One region of the Sphingobium sp. B8D3A genome, then DNA from elsewhere that is predicted to be linked to it. Evidence: predicted binding sites of a transcription regulator. Region 1 holds the regulator's gene; each other region holds the start of a gene.
What was found. The regulator LexA, encoded in region 1, represses DNA repair genes until DNA is damaged. The targets are predictions, from matches to a motif close to GTTCCNCNCTTGTTCT.
Positions count from the first base shown of each region.

Region 2: uvrA (excinuclease ABC subunit UvrA) is a predicted target of LexA. The motif match lies at 2,623-2,638, and genes of this name have one in related genera.
Region 3: rmuC (DNA recombination protein RmuC) is a predicted target of LexA. The motif match lies at 2,645-2,660, and genes of this name have one in related genera.
Region 4: M2342_RS10250 (LexA family protein) is a predicted target of LexA. The motif match lies at 1,037-1,052, and genes of this name have one in related genera.

Region 1 covers NZ_JAOQOS010000001.1:2,356,924-2,360,733, forward strand. The annotation lists gene M2342_RS10965 (DUF6984 family protein) at 1-261, opposite strand, end outside; gene M2342_RS10970 (GFA family protein) at 404-892, opposite strand; gene M2342_RS10975 (bestrophin family protein) at 1,087-1,983, shown strand; gene lexA (transcriptional repressor LexA) at 2,109-2,813, shown strand; gene M2342_RS10985 (ComEC/Rec2 family competence protein) at 2,838-3,810, opposite strand, start outside.
Region 2 covers NZ_JAOQOS010000001.1:1,180,653-1,184,462, forward strand. The annotation lists gene uvrA (excinuclease ABC subunit UvrA) at 1-2,615, opposite strand, end outside; gene M2342_RS05360 (hypothetical protein) at 2,816-3,178, shown strand; gene M2342_RS05365 (Crp/Fnr family transcriptional regulator) at 3,213-3,810, opposite strand, start outside.
Region 3 covers NZ_JAOQOS010000001.1:1,885,882-1,889,691, forward strand. The annotation lists gene dnaE (DNA polymerase III subunit alpha) at 1-91, shown strand, start outside; gene M2342_RS08655 (PEPxxWA-CTERM sorting domain-containing protein) at 285-887, shown strand; gene M2342_RS08660 (PA0069 family radical SAM protein) at 914-1,993, opposite strand; gene M2342_RS08665 (YbjN domain-containing protein) at 2,101-2,613, shown strand; gene rmuC (DNA recombination protein RmuC) at 2,746-3,810, shown strand, end outside.
Region 4 covers NZ_JAOQOS010000001.1:2,209,578-2,213,387, forward strand. The annotation lists gene M2342_RS10240 (hypothetical protein) at 1-445, shown strand, start outside; gene M2342_RS10245 (hypothetical protein) at 739-987, shown strand; gene M2342_RS10250 (LexA family protein) at 1,093-1,530, shown strand; gene M2342_RS10255 (Y-family DNA polymerase) at 1,541-2,803, shown strand; gene M2342_RS10260 (hypothetical protein) at 2,816-3,259, opposite strand; gene M2342_RS10265 (LexA family protein) at 3,575-3,810, shown strand, end outside.

The sequences.
Region 1 (3,810 bases):
GTACAGATCCCCGTCTTGGTCCAGAATCAACCCAACCCTAACTTGCATCCCATCTTCGTCGTAAAAGCCGCAAGAGCCAGCCTCGCCTCCATATGTGCGTTCGAGCTTTTGCGATACAAATGACAGGCTTCCCATCCCGCCATCATCCATCTCCTCAACGAGAAGCTCAGGCGGCAGGGCGTTACTGCACTCGTTCACCTCCCAAAGGTAGGCAACCAACGCCCGCTCTTCAGGCTTAAGAGGGCGACGTGCAGAGTGCATTTAACGTCAAATAAGGGATTCAATATTGACTGCAATGACATGGTATCTGGACAGGCAGGTTTTAAGATTGCCGATGATAGCTGACGTTCTTGCCACCAACCCACTTCACGGCCGCCCCTGGAAGCGTCCCGCCCGAACCGTCCTATTCAATCCATAGCCCATGCGCCCGGTGCCAGTCTTCCAGCCCCTCGTCTGGATAGCCGTCGAAGCACTGGTCGTTCCGCCCGATCTGCGGTTCGACCCAATTCGCCTTTGATCCGAGCATCATGTGCACGAGCGACGGCGCCTTGGGCAAATCGCTGTCGATCGCGGAAGCGAAAGGGTGGAGCAGGTCAGGATACTCCGGGCTGAACACCCAGAGCGCGCTCGCGCAGGACGGGCAGAAGTGCCGCTCGCCGGTGCTGACCTGGCAGCTGCCTTCACCATCGTCCAGCGTAGCGTGATAGATGGCGGTCTCGCCTTGCACCTTGAGCGTGCGCTTGTCGGCGTGGAGATTGATGGCATAGCCGCCACCGCCGGCGGTCTTGCGGCAGATCGAGCAATAACAGCGCAGGAATGGCACCGGCGCGTGGCTGTCGACGGAAAAGCGCACGGCGCCGCATCGACAGGAACCTTCGAGCTTGAGGGGCATGGCACGGTCCTCTTGTGGTGATCGTCTCTCGAGCTGAACCGCTCTTATCTCCGCCGGTTCCCTCAGCGCCCATTGCGCGCTTCCCCTTGCGGCCACTTAATCCTTGATCTGCGCGCGCATCCTCCGCATGGCGAGCGCGCCCGGTGCCCGGCCCATGTCCGGTGGCCGCGTGCCCTGGCAGGAGATGTCCGCCCGTGATCGTTCGCAACCGCCTTGGCTTGCTCGAAGTGCTGTTCGCCTATCGCGGCACGATCATGCCGCATATCCAGCATCGGCTGGCGGGCATCGCCGTGGCCAGCGTGGCGGCCATTCTCGCGGCGCGCGCCTGGCCCGGGCTGTTCGCGCAGATCAGCGGCATTCCATTCGCGCTGATCGGCCTGTCGCTCTCCATCTTCATGAGCTTCCGCAACAGCGCCTGTTATGATCGCTGGTGGGAGGGTCGCAAGCAATGGGGCGCGCTGATCATCGCGAGCCGCTCCTTCGCGCGACTCACCTCCTCGCTGCCTGAGGAGGAACGCACCCCGCTGCTCCGCGGCATCTGCGGCTTCACCAACGGTCTTGCTTCCCGCCTGCGCCAGCATGACGAGGCGGCCGCGATCGGCAGGTGGGTAAAGGATGGGCCTTGGCGCACCTCCCCGAACCCTACCGACACCGTGCTCTACGAGATGGGCGCGCACTGCCTGCACCTGTCCGCAGACGGGCGGATCAACCCGATCCATCATTCGCTCATCGAGGGGCAGCTCAAGGCGCTCAGCGATGTGCAGGCGGCCTGCGAGCGGATCGCCAGCACGCCGGTACCGTTCACCTATTCGCTCATTCTCCACCGCACGACCTACGTCTTCTGCCTGTTGCTGCCTTTCGCCCTGGCTGGTTCGCTGGGCTGGTGGGCCCTCATTCCGGTGCTGGTGGCGAGCTACACCTTCTTCGGGCTGGACGCCTTGGGCGATCAGCTGGAAGACCCGTTCGGCTATGATCCCAACGATTTGCCGCTCGATGCTATGACGCGGACGGTGGAACGCGAAATGCTCGCCCGCCTCGGCGCGACTGATCTCCCCGCGCCCATCGCGCCCGATCAGCACATCCTGACCTGATCGCTCGCTAGCGCAAGGCTGGAGCGCCAGCCCACCGAAACGCGAGATATTCGGCCGATCCGTGTTGACGTGGCTCGATTCGTTTCCTAAACGTTCTCCGTCCGTTCCATATTGGGGAACCACTCATGTTGACCGCCAAGCAACAGCAACTGCTCAGCTACATCAAGCAGCATCTCGATCAGGGTGGCGTCTCGCCCAGTTTCGAGGAGATGAAGGAGGCGCTGGACCTCAAGTCGAAGTCCGGCATCCACCGGCTGATCAGCGCGCTGGAAGAGCGCGGCTTCATCCGTAGGCTGCCCAATCGTGCGCGGGCGCTCGAAATCCTCAAATTGCCGGACGGTATGCCCGTGGCGGAGCGGACGGAAGAGCCGGCGGCGGCCACCAACGTGACCCCGCTGCGCAAGGTGCCCACTGCGCCGGCGCGGACGATCCCCATCGCCGCCAATGACGTGATCGAAATTCCGCTGCATGGGCGTATCGCTGCTGGTCTTCCCATCGAGGCAATGGAGAGCGATACCATGCTGCCCGTCCCGGCCGCATTGCTGGGCGCCGGCGATCATTACGCTCTGGAAGTCTCCGGTGACTCGATGATCGAAGCAGGGATTTTCGACGGTGACTTCGCGCTGATCCAACGGACCGAGACGGCGCGCGATGGCCAGATCGTCGTTGCCCTCATCGACGAGAATGAAGCGACGCTCAAATATTTCCATCATGACGGCCGCAAGGTGAGGCTCGACCCCGCCAATCGCGATCATGAGCCGCAAACCTATGAGGCGCGGCAGGTGCGCATTCAGGGTCGGCTCGCAGGGCTATTGCGGCGCTATAACTGAGACGGGCGGTTTGGGACGCTGGCTCTAGCGCGAGCCGGTGCCCGCTATCCAGGGATGGCGACTGCGCGGGTCGTGGCCCGGCACGATCTCCCGGCTGTCCAGCAGGACCAGTGCGCCCCCCATGGCACTCAGTGCGGGCCGATCCAGCTTTGCCCAGCGCGGCACACATCCGGGCGGCAGGCGTCGGTCGGCAATCACAAGATCAGCCTGTGCGCAGGCGGCCACCAACTCGGGATAGGGAACGAGCAAGCGCGAGCGACTGATCAGCAGGTGAACCGGCGGCTGGCCGGTACGGCCCGGCAATGTCATCGCGCACATGTCCCGCGTGCATCGCGTGTCCGGCGCCTGCGCGAGGGACGCAAACTCGCCGTCATAAGCGCTCGCCTCGGCCAGAGTCGTGCGAACATAGTCCCCGCTTCGGTCCCGCAGCAGTGCCATCCGCCCGTCGCCCAGGCGCACCGCCACATGATGGCCGTCGGCGGTGACGAGCACATCAGCGGACGGTGCCAGAAATGTCAGAAGAAAACCCAAAGCCACCAGAGGCAAGCCCCACCAGCGCAGCGCCGTGTGCCAGAGCATCAGCCACAAGAGGCCGATCATGGCGAGCGCAAAGGCCAGTCCGCTGGAGACGGGCAGCGACAGCGTCGCAAAGGGCTGACTGGCGACACTATGCGCAATCCACAGCAGGAATTTGAGCGCCACGCCGACGACCCACCAGACCGGAGCCCCCAGCCCGACGGCATCGAGTACCAGCGCGAACACCTCGGCGGGCATCACCACGAAACTTGTGAGCGGAATGGCGATCATATTGGCCGCAGCGCCCAGCAGGCCGGAGCGATGAAAATGAGCGAAGGCAATCGGCGTCAGCACCAGCTCCACCAGCAAACCTGTCGCCAGCAAGGCGCCGAGGCTGCGGGTCCAGCGCTTTATCCGCCCCTCGTCGCGTCGCTCGAACAGCCGCCGTGCGGGGGGATATTCGTAAAGCGCCACGATTGCG
Region 2 (3,810 bases), 1.2 Mb from region 1:
TAGCCCAGGCCCACTTCCGCGAGCATGGCCATGCGGTCGCGGATCGGCGGCACGGCCTTGAAGAACTCGACGGCGTCTTCCACCGTCATGTCCAGCACGTCAGCGATGCTGTGGCCCTTGAACTTCACCTCCAGCGTCTCGCGATTGTAGCGCTTGCCGTGGCATTCCTCGCAGGTGACGTAGACATCCGGCAGGAAGTGCATCTCGATCTTGATGACGCCATCGCCCTGGCAGGCCTCGCAGCGGCCGCCCTTCACGTTGAAGGAGAAGCGGCCGGGCTTGTAGCCGCGCGCCTGGCTTTCCGGCAGGCCGGCGAACCAGTCGCGGATGTTGGTGAAAGCGCCGGTATAGGTCGCCGGGTTGGAGCGCGGGGTGCGGCCGATGGGCGACTGATCGATGTCGATCACCTTGTCGAGATGCTCCAGCCCCTCGATCTTGTCATGCGCGCCGGCGATGACGCGGGCGCCATTCAGCGCGCGGGCGCTGGCGGCATAGAGCGTATCGATGGTGAAGCTGGACTTGCCCGAGCCGGAGACGCCGGTGATGCAGGTGAAGGTACCGAGCGGGATGGACGCGCTGACGCCCTTGAGATTGTTGGCACGGGCATTTTTGACGGTCAGCTTCTTGCCGCTGCCCTTGCGGCGCTTGGCGGCGACGGGGATTTCGCGCGTGCCGTTGAGATAATCGGCGGTGAGCGAGCCCTGCGTCGCCAGCACATCGGCCAGCGTGCCCTGCGCGACGATCTCGCCGCCATGCACGCCGGCGCCCGGCCCCATGTCGACGATATGGTCGGCCGCGCGGATCGCGTCCTCATCATGCTCCACGACGATGACGGTGTTGCCGAGATCGCGCAGGCGCCTGAGCGTCACCAGCAGCATGTCGTTGTCGCGCTGGTGGAGGCCGATGCTCGGCTCGTCCAGCACATAGAGCACGCCGGAGAGGCCCGAGCCGATCTGGCTGGCGAGGCGAATGCGCTGGCTCTCGCCGCCCGAGAGCGTGCCGCTGGTGCGATCCAGATTAAGATAATCGAGGCCGACATTGTTGAGGAAGCCGAGCCGCTCGATAATCTCCTTGAGAATGGCCTTGGCGATCTGGTTCTGCTGATCGGTCAGATGCCGGGGCAGGGCGGTGAACCAGGCCAGCGCATCCACCACGCTCATGCGGGTGGGAGTGGCGATGTCCTGCATCGCGACCTTCACGGCCAGCGCCTCGGGCTTGAGGCGCGCGCCGCCGCAGGTCTCGCAGGGCTGCGCGGTCTGGAACTTGCCCAATTCCTCGCGCATCCAGGCGCTGTCCGTCTGCAGCATCCGGCGGTTGAGATTGCCGATCACGCCCTCGAACGGCTTGGAGACGCTGTAGCTCTTGCGCCCATCCTGGAAGGTGAGGGTGACCGGCTTGCCGCCCGTGCCGTGCAGGATGATGAGGCGCACCTCGCCCGGCAGTTCGCTCCACGGCGTCTCCAGGCTGAAGCCGAAGGCCTTGGCGAGGGAGGCGAGCACCTGCATGTAATAAGGGCTCGGCGGATTGGACTTGGCCCAGGGCACGATCGCGCCCTTTTTGAGGGTCAGCGCCTCATTGGGGACGACGAGTTGCTCGTCAAACTCCAGCTTCTCGCCCAGGCCATCGCAGGCCGGGCAAGCACCCTGCGGCGCGTTGAACGAGAACAGGCGCGGCTCGATCTCCTGAATGGTGAAGCCGCTGACCGGGCAGGCGAATTTTTCGGAGAAGATGATGCGGTTGGCCGGAATGCCGGCGTTTTTCATGCCGGTCTTGCCTTTGGCACTGCCTCCGTTCGCATCGAGCGAAGTCGAGATGCCAGCAGCGTTCTCCTCTTGTGTCTCGACTTCGCTCGACACGAACGGGGAGGGCGTGCTGCCCAGTTCCGCCACTGTCCCCTCAGCCAAATCCACATAAGCCAGCCCCTCAGCCAGCTTGAGCGCCGTCTCGAAGCTCTCCGCCAGCCGCTGCGCCATATCCTCGCGGACGACCACGCGGTCCACCACCACCTCAATGTCGTGCTTATACTTCTTGTCGAGCGCGGGGGCTTCCTCGATGGGGTAGAACTCGCCATCGATGCGCACGCGGGTGAAGCCGGCGCGCTGCCACTCGGCCAGTTCCTTGCGATACTCGCCCTTGCGGCCCCGCACGACCGGGGCGAGCAGATAGACCCGCGTCCCCTCCGGAAGCGCCAGCACGCGGTCGACCATCTGGCTCACCGTCTGCGCGCTGATCGGCAGGCCGGTGGCGGGGGAGTAAGGCACGCCCACGCGCGCCCACAGCAGGCGCATATAGTCGTAGATCTCGGTCACGGTCGCGACCGTGGAGCGCGGGTTGCGGCTGGTCGTCTTCTGCTCGATCGAGATGGCCGGCGAGAGGCCGTCGATATGCTCGACATCCGGCTTCTGCATCATTTCCAGGAACTGGCGCGCATAAGCGGAGAGGGACTCCACATAGCGCCGCTGCCCTTCGGCATAGATGGTGTCGAAGGCGAGGCTCGACTTGCCGCTGCCGGAGAGGCCCGTGATGACGACCAGCGCATCGCGCGGCAGATCCACGTCAATGCCCTTGAGATTGTGCTCGCGCGCGCCGCGCACCGAAATATGGGTAAGGCTCATGGGCGGTGTTCTATCTCTGTTCCTGAAGGGAATCCAGCGGCAAGGTTCAGCCAGAGGCACAGATAGGATCGCCCGAGGCCAGATGCGAGATGGCCCGACGGACATTCGCGCGATTGCACGTGCATCGAGTCTTGATCTTAATCATTGTACCAGCAGGCCGCTGCGTGGAATGCCCGGCCCGACAGACGACGGAGAACGACATGACCCTGGCACGTTACGCACGACTGGCGACCCTTGCAGGCACCATGATGGTTTCAGCCACCGTCGCGCTGGCGCAGGACACGCCGCAGGAGCAGGAAGAGCGGCGTGTGCTCCATGCCGAGCAGGCAAAGCTGGCTGCGCAGCAGATGAGCGATTTCGAAGCGCAGAAGAAAGCCATTGCCGACGAGCAGGCCGCGCGCGAACAGACCTATCGCGACGCGCTGGCGGCGCGGGATGCGAAGATCGCCGCCGAACAGGCGCAGGCCGCCGAGGCGCGGGCGAAGTGGGAAGCAGATGTCGCGGCCTGTCTGGCTGGCGACAAGACCAAATGCGCGCCGCTCCCGCCCAAGACCAGAAAGTAGGAGGCCGTCCCTGCGCGTCACCTCCTGGCAAACGCTAGGGGCTGACGTCGTGGACCAGATGCTCAAGCTCGGCGGGGTCCGGATAGACGCCCGCCAGCACGTGATCGAAATGGGTGCGCACCATGTCGTTGCATGAACAGGCGCGCTGACGCAGCCGATCCGCATCCAGCACGACGAGCGAGCCGCGCCGGGTCTGGACGAGCCCGTCGGTCTTGAAGCTCTTGATCAGGCGGCTGGCATAGCTGCGCGCAATGCCGAGAAGGGACCCGAATTCCTCCTGCGTCATCATCACCTGATTGTTGCCGGTGCGATCGACAGCGGCCGTCAGCCATTTGGCCGCCCGCATCTCCAGGCTGTGGACGGCGTTACACGCGACCGACTGGAAAATCTGGGCGAGCAGACAGTCCGCATAGCGGCTGAGCAGATCGCGAATGGCGGGAGAACTCGCTTTCAGCGTCTCCAGCGTCGCAGAATCGAACCGGGCGAAATAGCCGCCATGCATCACGCATGACCGGGAGTAAGCCGCCAGCCGCCCGCTGCTGACGATGCCGCCCACAGCGCCCTCACGGCCGACCATCGCGATCTCGACCGACGAGCCGTCGTCCATCAGCACGTGGAAAGTCGCGACCGCA
Region 3 (3,810 bases), 470 kb from region 1:
GCTTGGCGAGCGGGTCGAAACGGTGCGCGGTGTGACCAAGGTGGTGCTCGCTCAGCACGGGCCACAGCTGGCGCTGGTCGCCTCCCGCTAGACCGTGCCTGAGGCGCGACGTGCTGCACTGCACCGCGCGGGAGCGCGAACCAACGCGGCTTTCCTCGCCTCGTGAGCACAATTGAACGCAGCGCTATTGTGCGTTTGCGAAATGTTAACCATCGCAGCGGCGGGGGTGCCATCCCGTTCATCGGGTGGCGCCGGGGGTGACTCTTAGGACTTGGGAGTTACCGATGAAAACTATGTACAAACTGCCGCTTGTCACAGCGGCGCTCATGGCCGGAGCCGCCTTGGCGGCACCATCACAGGCCGCAATCATCAGCTTCGATGGTCTCTCCGGATCGGGTGATCCGTTCACCAGCTACACGCAGGATGGGTTTACCTTCGCCAATGTGCTGGGGTCTTCCGTGGTCGATACCGGCTCGGGTAATAGCGCGCCCAGCGTCGGCTTTGGCGGCGGGACGGCGCTCAGCCTGTTCGATCTGACGGCGGGCGGCGCGAGCTTCACGCTGGACAGCTTCGATCTGGCGACCGTGGACAGCAACCTGCTCTACAGCGTGACCGGCTTTGCGGGTCAGGTGCCGGTGTTCAGCCTGCTCTCGACCTTCTCCGGGGATTTCTCCACCATCGCCGGCGCCAGCAATCTGGTCGATCGGGTCGTCTTCGGCTTCGTCGTCGGTGGCGCCTCGGCGAACATCGACAATATTGCCGTAAACGGAACCAACGCTCCGCCGGTGCCTGAGCCGGCTGTCTGGGCCATGCTGGTCATCGGCTTCGGCGCGGTTGGCTACACGTTGCGCGGTCGCAAGGCGACGATGCGCGTGTCCTTCAACTGATCTGACATAACCGAAGGGCGGTCTGTTCATCGCAGCATGCTGAACAGATCGCCCTGATCAGACGGCGGCACGAACAGATCGCGCCGCAGCGCAAGGCGGCCCTTGCCAAGGCCATGGCGTGCCTGAGCGACACGGAAGCGCGTGCCGATTAGCTCCGCATAAGCCCCGGACCCACGCATGCGCGTGCCGAAATTGGGATCATTGTCGCGCCCGCTGCGCATCGACTGAATGAGGCTCATCACCTTGGCGGCCCGGTCTGGATAATGGGCATCGAGCCACTCCCGGAACAGCGGCGCGACCTCGAAGGGCAGTCGCACCGGAATGAACGAGACCGATTGCGCGCCCGCCTCTGCGGCCGCCGCGACAAGTGCTTCGATCTCATGATCGTTGATCGCCGGGATCATCGGTGACAGGCTGGCATGGGCCGGCACCCCCGCCTGTGAGAGCCCGCGGATCGCCGCGAGCCGACTGGCAGGCGAGGGCGCGCGCGGCTCCAGCTTGCGGTGCAGCCCGGCATCCAGTGTCGTCAGCGAAATCGCCACCGCGACCAGCCCCTGCGCTGCCATTGGCCGCAGCAAATCGAGATCCCGCTGCACCCGATTGGATTTGGTGGTAATCATCAGCGGATGGCGGCAGTCCGCCAGCACCTCGATGCACGCCCGCGTGATGCGATACCGCGCCTCGATAGGCTGATAGGGGTCGGTGTTTGTCCCCATCGCAATGGTCTTCACCACATAAGCGCGCCTGGCGAGTTCCTGCCGCAGCAGCTTGGCTGCATCCGGCTTGGCGAACAACCGGCTCTCGAAGTCCAGCCCCGGCGAGAGATCGAACCGGGCATGGCTCGGCCGCGCAAAGCAATAAATGCACCCATGTTCGCAGCCCCGATAGGCATTCACCGATTGTTCAAAGCCAATGTCAGGGGAATTGTTGCGGGTGATGATCGTGCGCGCCTGCTCCAGCGTCACGGTGGTGCGCAGGGGTGGCGGCTGGTCCTCCTCGTCCGCCAGTCGCGCATCCAGCCAGTCGCCATCGACCTCGCGCGCGGGCAGGTGGAAGCGGCTCGATACCTCATTGGCCGGGGCGCCGCGCCCCTTGATCGCAGTCATGCGCCAATAGAACATATGAAGAACATATCCGCAATAGGCTTTGCGGTGTGGTGATGTCCGCTTCATCGCGATAAGGCCGTGGCCGTAACGAGCAAATGGGGACGACGATGAAGACGACCGCTTGGATTTCCGCTGCAGCATGTGCGTTTGTGATGATGGCGGAGCCCGCTCATGCGGCCGATGAGGAACCGTGCGGCAAGGGGCTTGTCTGCGCAAATGCGCCCGAGACGGTGGTGAAGGCGATCCAGGACGCCGGCTACAAGGCCAGCCTGAGCCAGAGTGAGTCCACCGGCAACCCGATGATCACCAGCGCGGCGAGCGGCTACAACTTCAACATCTATTTTTATGAATGCGAGGACGGGAAGAACTGCGCCTCGCTGCACTTCTCGACCAGCTTCGTGGATGACGGCAAGAACACGCCAGAGCTCGCCAATTTGTGGAACCGCAAGAACCGGTTCAGCCAGATGGCGGTGGACGAGGATGGCTCGCTCGACCTGACTTATGACGTGACGACCTATGGGGGCCTGACCCAGCGCAATTTCGCCGATGTCGTAGACTGGTGGCAGACGATGCTCGGCGCCCTCAACAGCTTCTTCCGCGAGCAGGGCCATATCGAGTGACGGGCTTGCGCTTGTGGGGCAGGGGCGATAGGTTCTCATTTCGTTCCTGTTTTGCCGCGAGTTGCCGTGACCGTTGAAAGCCTTGTTCTCAGTCTGCTTCTTCTGCTGGTCGGGCTTGCCGCCGGCTGGTTGATGCGCGCCCGCGTGGCTGCACCGGTCGAGGCCGAGCGCAAGGCTCTCGCCGACCGACTCGCCACCCTTGAGGATATGCGCAACGCCGCGCTGCGCGACCTCGCGGTGGCGGCGAGCCGGGCGGAAGAGACCGAAGCCTTGCGTGCGAAACTGGAGGACACCGATCGCGCGCGTGACGAGGCCGAACGGATGCTCGCGGCAGTCCAGGCCGATCAGAAGGCGCGGATGGAGGGCTTCGAGGCCCAGATTCGCGCGCTGGGTGAGGCGCGCGAGCAATTGTCTGCGCAGTTCAGTGAGACCGCCGGCAAGTTGCTGAACGAGGCGCAACGTTTGCTCATCGAGCGCGCCGACCAGCGCTTCCATCAGGCCCATGAGAAGAGCGAGGCCAGCCTCAAGGCGCTGCTGCAGCCGGTCGAGACCACGCTCAAGCGCTATGAGGAAGGCCTGGGCAAGGTCGAGAAGGAGCGGGTGGATAGCTACGCCGCGCTCCGCGAGGCCGTTGAGCAGGTTCGGCTGGGCAGTGCCGAGGCGCGGGTGGAGACGGCGCGACTGGTGAATGCGCTGCGCTCCAGCCCCAAGGCGCGCGGGCGCTGGGGCGAACAGCAATTGCGTAACGTCCTGGAAATGGCGGGCCTCAGCCAGTTCGCCGATTTCCGCTCAGAAGTTTCGGTGGATACTGCTGACGGGCGCTTGCGCCCGGACGTGATCGTGCGTCTGCCCGGGGGGCGGCAACTCATCATCGACGCCAAATGCTCGCTCAACGCCTATCTGGAAGCGGTCGACGCCGTGGACGAGGTGGTGCGGGCCGGGCATCTCAAGGCCCATGCCGGCGCGATCCGCAACCACGCCCAGCAGCTTGGCGCCAAGGATTACTGGACGCGCTTCGGCGATGCGGCGGACTATGTCGTGATGTTCATCCCCGGCGAGCATTTCCTCGCGGCGGCGCTGGAGCAGGATGACGGCCTGTGGGAATGGGCCTTCGAGAAGCGCGTGCTGCTGGCCACGCCGACCAATCTGGTCGCCATTGCGCGCACGGTGGCAAGCGTCTGGCGGCAGGAGAAAATG
Region 4 (3,810 bases), 150 kb from region 1:
TGCCGAGACAGTCGTCAGCCCGACCCAAGTGAACACGATGACCGTCTACAAATGGGACAGTGCCGAGAAGCATGTGATGCGAGATCGGCAGATGCTCAAAGGCGACGCGATCTGTGTGACCACCGACGAATGGTCTGTGGAGCGGGCCAATTTCTACATCACGGCCGACAATGTCGCCAAGATCCAATCCACCGACATCAGCGCCCAACCGGCCACTCTCGAGACATGGCGTAAGGATCTGCGCGAGCGCTGGGCTGGCGTGATGGGACATGAGTTCTGTTACCGCTACGCCCTGCGGCTCGATGAAAAGGGCGAAACGCACGGCGGCGAGTTCGAGGAGTTCAAGTTCTCCGGCGGCGTGCTGCAGCCGGCAGAAAAGCCGGTCTATCTGAACACCTATGAACGCAAGGATCTGGACGCGTTGACGCTGCGGCCGCGAAACTAGGTGAGCCGCTGGCTGGCAAATATGCGGGGGAAATCATGACGACGGCTGTGTCTTGCAAGCTTTGTTACGGAAACGGATCGAGGGCATACGGGGCGGTATGCGAGGGATGCGGCGGTGCCGGATCCGTCCACGTTCTTGAACCCGCCACTCCGTGCAAACTCTGCTCCGGAAATGGCTCGAGGGCTTACGGTGCGATTTGTGAAGGATGCGGTGGCTGCGGCTATGCGGGCCGCATTGGCGGATCATCAGCCGCGGCAGGAGCGACTACGGCGCCGGGGCAGATTCTTGCGACCGTGGATAATTCCGAGATCCTGACAGAACTGCGGGCGATCAAGAACGCGACCGCCAGTTCAGCGCAACAGATCGCGGAAATGAGCTCCATCGCCTATTTTGTTGGCGTGTTCATATCGATGGGCATGAATTTCGCTGTTGGGCACGGCTTGGGCGCGCTGCTGGTGTGCTGGCTGTCATGGCTCAACGTCGGCTATGTCGTCGTCGGCCTGGCCACCGGCACTTACGCGACCCCTGCCCCGGCGTCGTAGCGTCGCCGCGCTCCTGGCGCAGGAAAGCGACGAACTGCACATCTGGGATGTTCCCAATCTGTTCTCTTTGGCGTTATGTGGGGTGACGAGCCAGGGAATCTGATCATGCTGCTGCCAATCGCGCAGCCGGTCCCGCTCGCCGATATGGCGCCGGGCATCCGGTTCAAGCCGATCGGCGTGGCGGGCGCCGGCTTTCCAAGCCCCGCCCAGGACTGGGAGGAAGACGCCATTAATCTGGCGGAGTTGCTGCGGCTCAACCGGGCCGGCAGCTTCGTGTTCCGCATCGATGGCTCCAGCATGATCGATGCCGGCATTTCCGACCGGGACGTGGTGGTGGTGGACCGCGATGTGACGCCGCGCAACGGCCATATCGTCATCGCGATCGTCGCCGGTGGCTTTGTGTGCCGCCAGCTCGTCTACCGGGGCGGCGTGCCCTATCTGGAAGCGCGCAACAGCCGGCAGAGCTATGCCGACCATCTGGCGGACGAGACCACCGAGATTTGGGGCGTGGTGCGCGCCGGCGTGCGCGACTATCAGCGATGAGCTGGCAGCGATGAGCTGGGCGATCGTCGACGTGGAGAATATGTATGTCTCCAGCGAGCGGGTGTTCGACCCGCAGTTGCGGCGCGTGCCGGTGATCGTCCTCTCCAACAATGATGGCTGCGCGATCGCGCGGAGCGCCGAGGCGAAGGCGCTGCACATCAAGATGGGCGATCCGGTGTTCAAGATCCGCGATGTGATCAAGCGGCACGGCATCGCGCTGCGCTCATCCAACTACGAGCTCTATGCCGACATGAACCGCCGGTTCAACGCGGTGATCGGCGCGCATAGCGACCTGGTGGAGATCTATTCCATCGACGAGAGCTTTTATCGGCTGCCGACGCGTGCGGATGGGCTTGGCGATGTGGCGGCGGCGCATGCGCTGCGCGCCGCGATCCTGCGCACAGTGGGCCTGCCGACGCGGATCGGCCTGGGGCCGACGCGCACGCTCTCCAAGGTGGCGAATGCGCTGGCCAAGGCGACCGAGAAGGTTTGGGGCGGCGTCATCGACCTGCATGATGTGGAGCTGCGCGCGCGGCTGTTTGCGCAATGGCCGGTGACCGAGGTGTGGGGCATCGCGCGAGCACTGGCGGCGCGGCTGCAGCCGCTCGGCGTGCGCACCGTGGCCGATCTGGTCGCCCTGCCCCCGGCGGTGGCGCGCTCGGTCGGCACAGTCGTGCTCGAGCGCCTGGTGCTGGAGCTGAACGGGGTAGCGTGCGACGACTTCAAGCCCGAGCCGGAGGCGCGCAAGGCGACGGCAGTGACGCGCCAGTTCGGCGCGCCGGTGACCGATGTGGGCGAGCTGCGGGAGGCGATGGTGCGGCGCGCGGTGCGCGCGGCCGAGAAGCTGCGCGAGCAAAGCCTGATGGCGACGCGGATGATCGCGTTTGCGCATGGATCGCGGTTTCGGGCGAATGCGCCCTCGGCAAGCCGGCAGATGCGCCTCTCCCCGCCGAGCAATGATCCGCGCATCATCGCTGCACATGCGGGGCGCATGATGGAGGCGATGTATCAGCCGGGCGGCGTCTACACCAAATGCGGGGTGCTGCTGGAGGAGCTGGTGCCGGAGGGGACCGGGCAAGGCGACCTGTTCGTCCAGGCCGACCCGCGCGCGCGAGGGCTGCTGACGGCTATGGACGGGCTGAACGAGCGGTTCGGTCGGGGGACGATCCAGCTGGCAGCGCAGGGCTTTGGTGGGCGGACTTTCGATACCAAGCGGGGGCAGAAGAGCCCCTCCTGGACGACGGATATTCGGGAGATCCCGGTGGCGCGGTAGAACGCACATTGATCATTGGTGCTGGTTGGCAGCATTTGCAGCCTGTTGAAGCTTCCTACGTCGGCGGAACGCGAGGAGCGTGAGCGGACCGCCGACTGCAAATCCTAAGATGAGATTCTGAATAAAGTTCTTGCCGGGGCTCTGTGATTTATCGAACTCCGACCGCCTCTTCAGATAGGCGAGCTGCTTTTGCTCACTCAAGATCATGCCATTCTTGTCAGCGGCGCTGATGATCAACCAGTGCTTTCTATAGTCCACCAAGGTTAGTTTGACACGTAGCGGAAAACGCTCTCGGGGGAGACAATCGGTGTCCCACGTACGCGTTCGAGCGGCCTCGCAACTTACTCGCCGGGTAGCATTGGGCATACGGAGCTGCATCCAGCGGCCGCGAATTCCAACGTCATCCACGACCCCTTCACGCACGAAGCGCGGAGCAGATCGGGCGAAATCATACATATCCGCCCGCTCATTCCTGGGGTCGAGATAAGCCATAGAGGCGAAGAGCAGAGGACCCCATAGCCACCACATAGCGAGGGTGCGCTTATTCCAAGCGGAGAACTGTGCCACGCCGCTTCGGAAGCTGGACCAATCCAGAGATTCTAGCTTCATCTGCCCCGATCCGCGCCATGCGCCGAACACCCGTAACCGGCATACAATCTAGGTGGCGAAGCACAAGCCGTTCTCAGGCGGAGGATCATCCGCAACCCCTTAACATCCTCGCATTTTTTGCATGTTCCCCTTATGTCTATCGGCGGAGGGTGAGGTTCCGATATGCATGACGTTCCCCGGCTCTCGCCCCTCATGGCGAGCCGCAAGCTGCAGGCGCTCGCGTTCATCGAGCAGTATTATGCCGCGCGTGGCGCCGGCCCAAGCCTCTCGGAACTGGCGGCGGCGTTGAACTGCAATCGGTCGCGTGCGCAGGACGCCGTGCGCCAGCTCGCCCGGGAAGGCCGCATCCGCCATGCACCGGGCGTGCCGCGCGGCATCCGCCCGATCTCGGCTGAAGA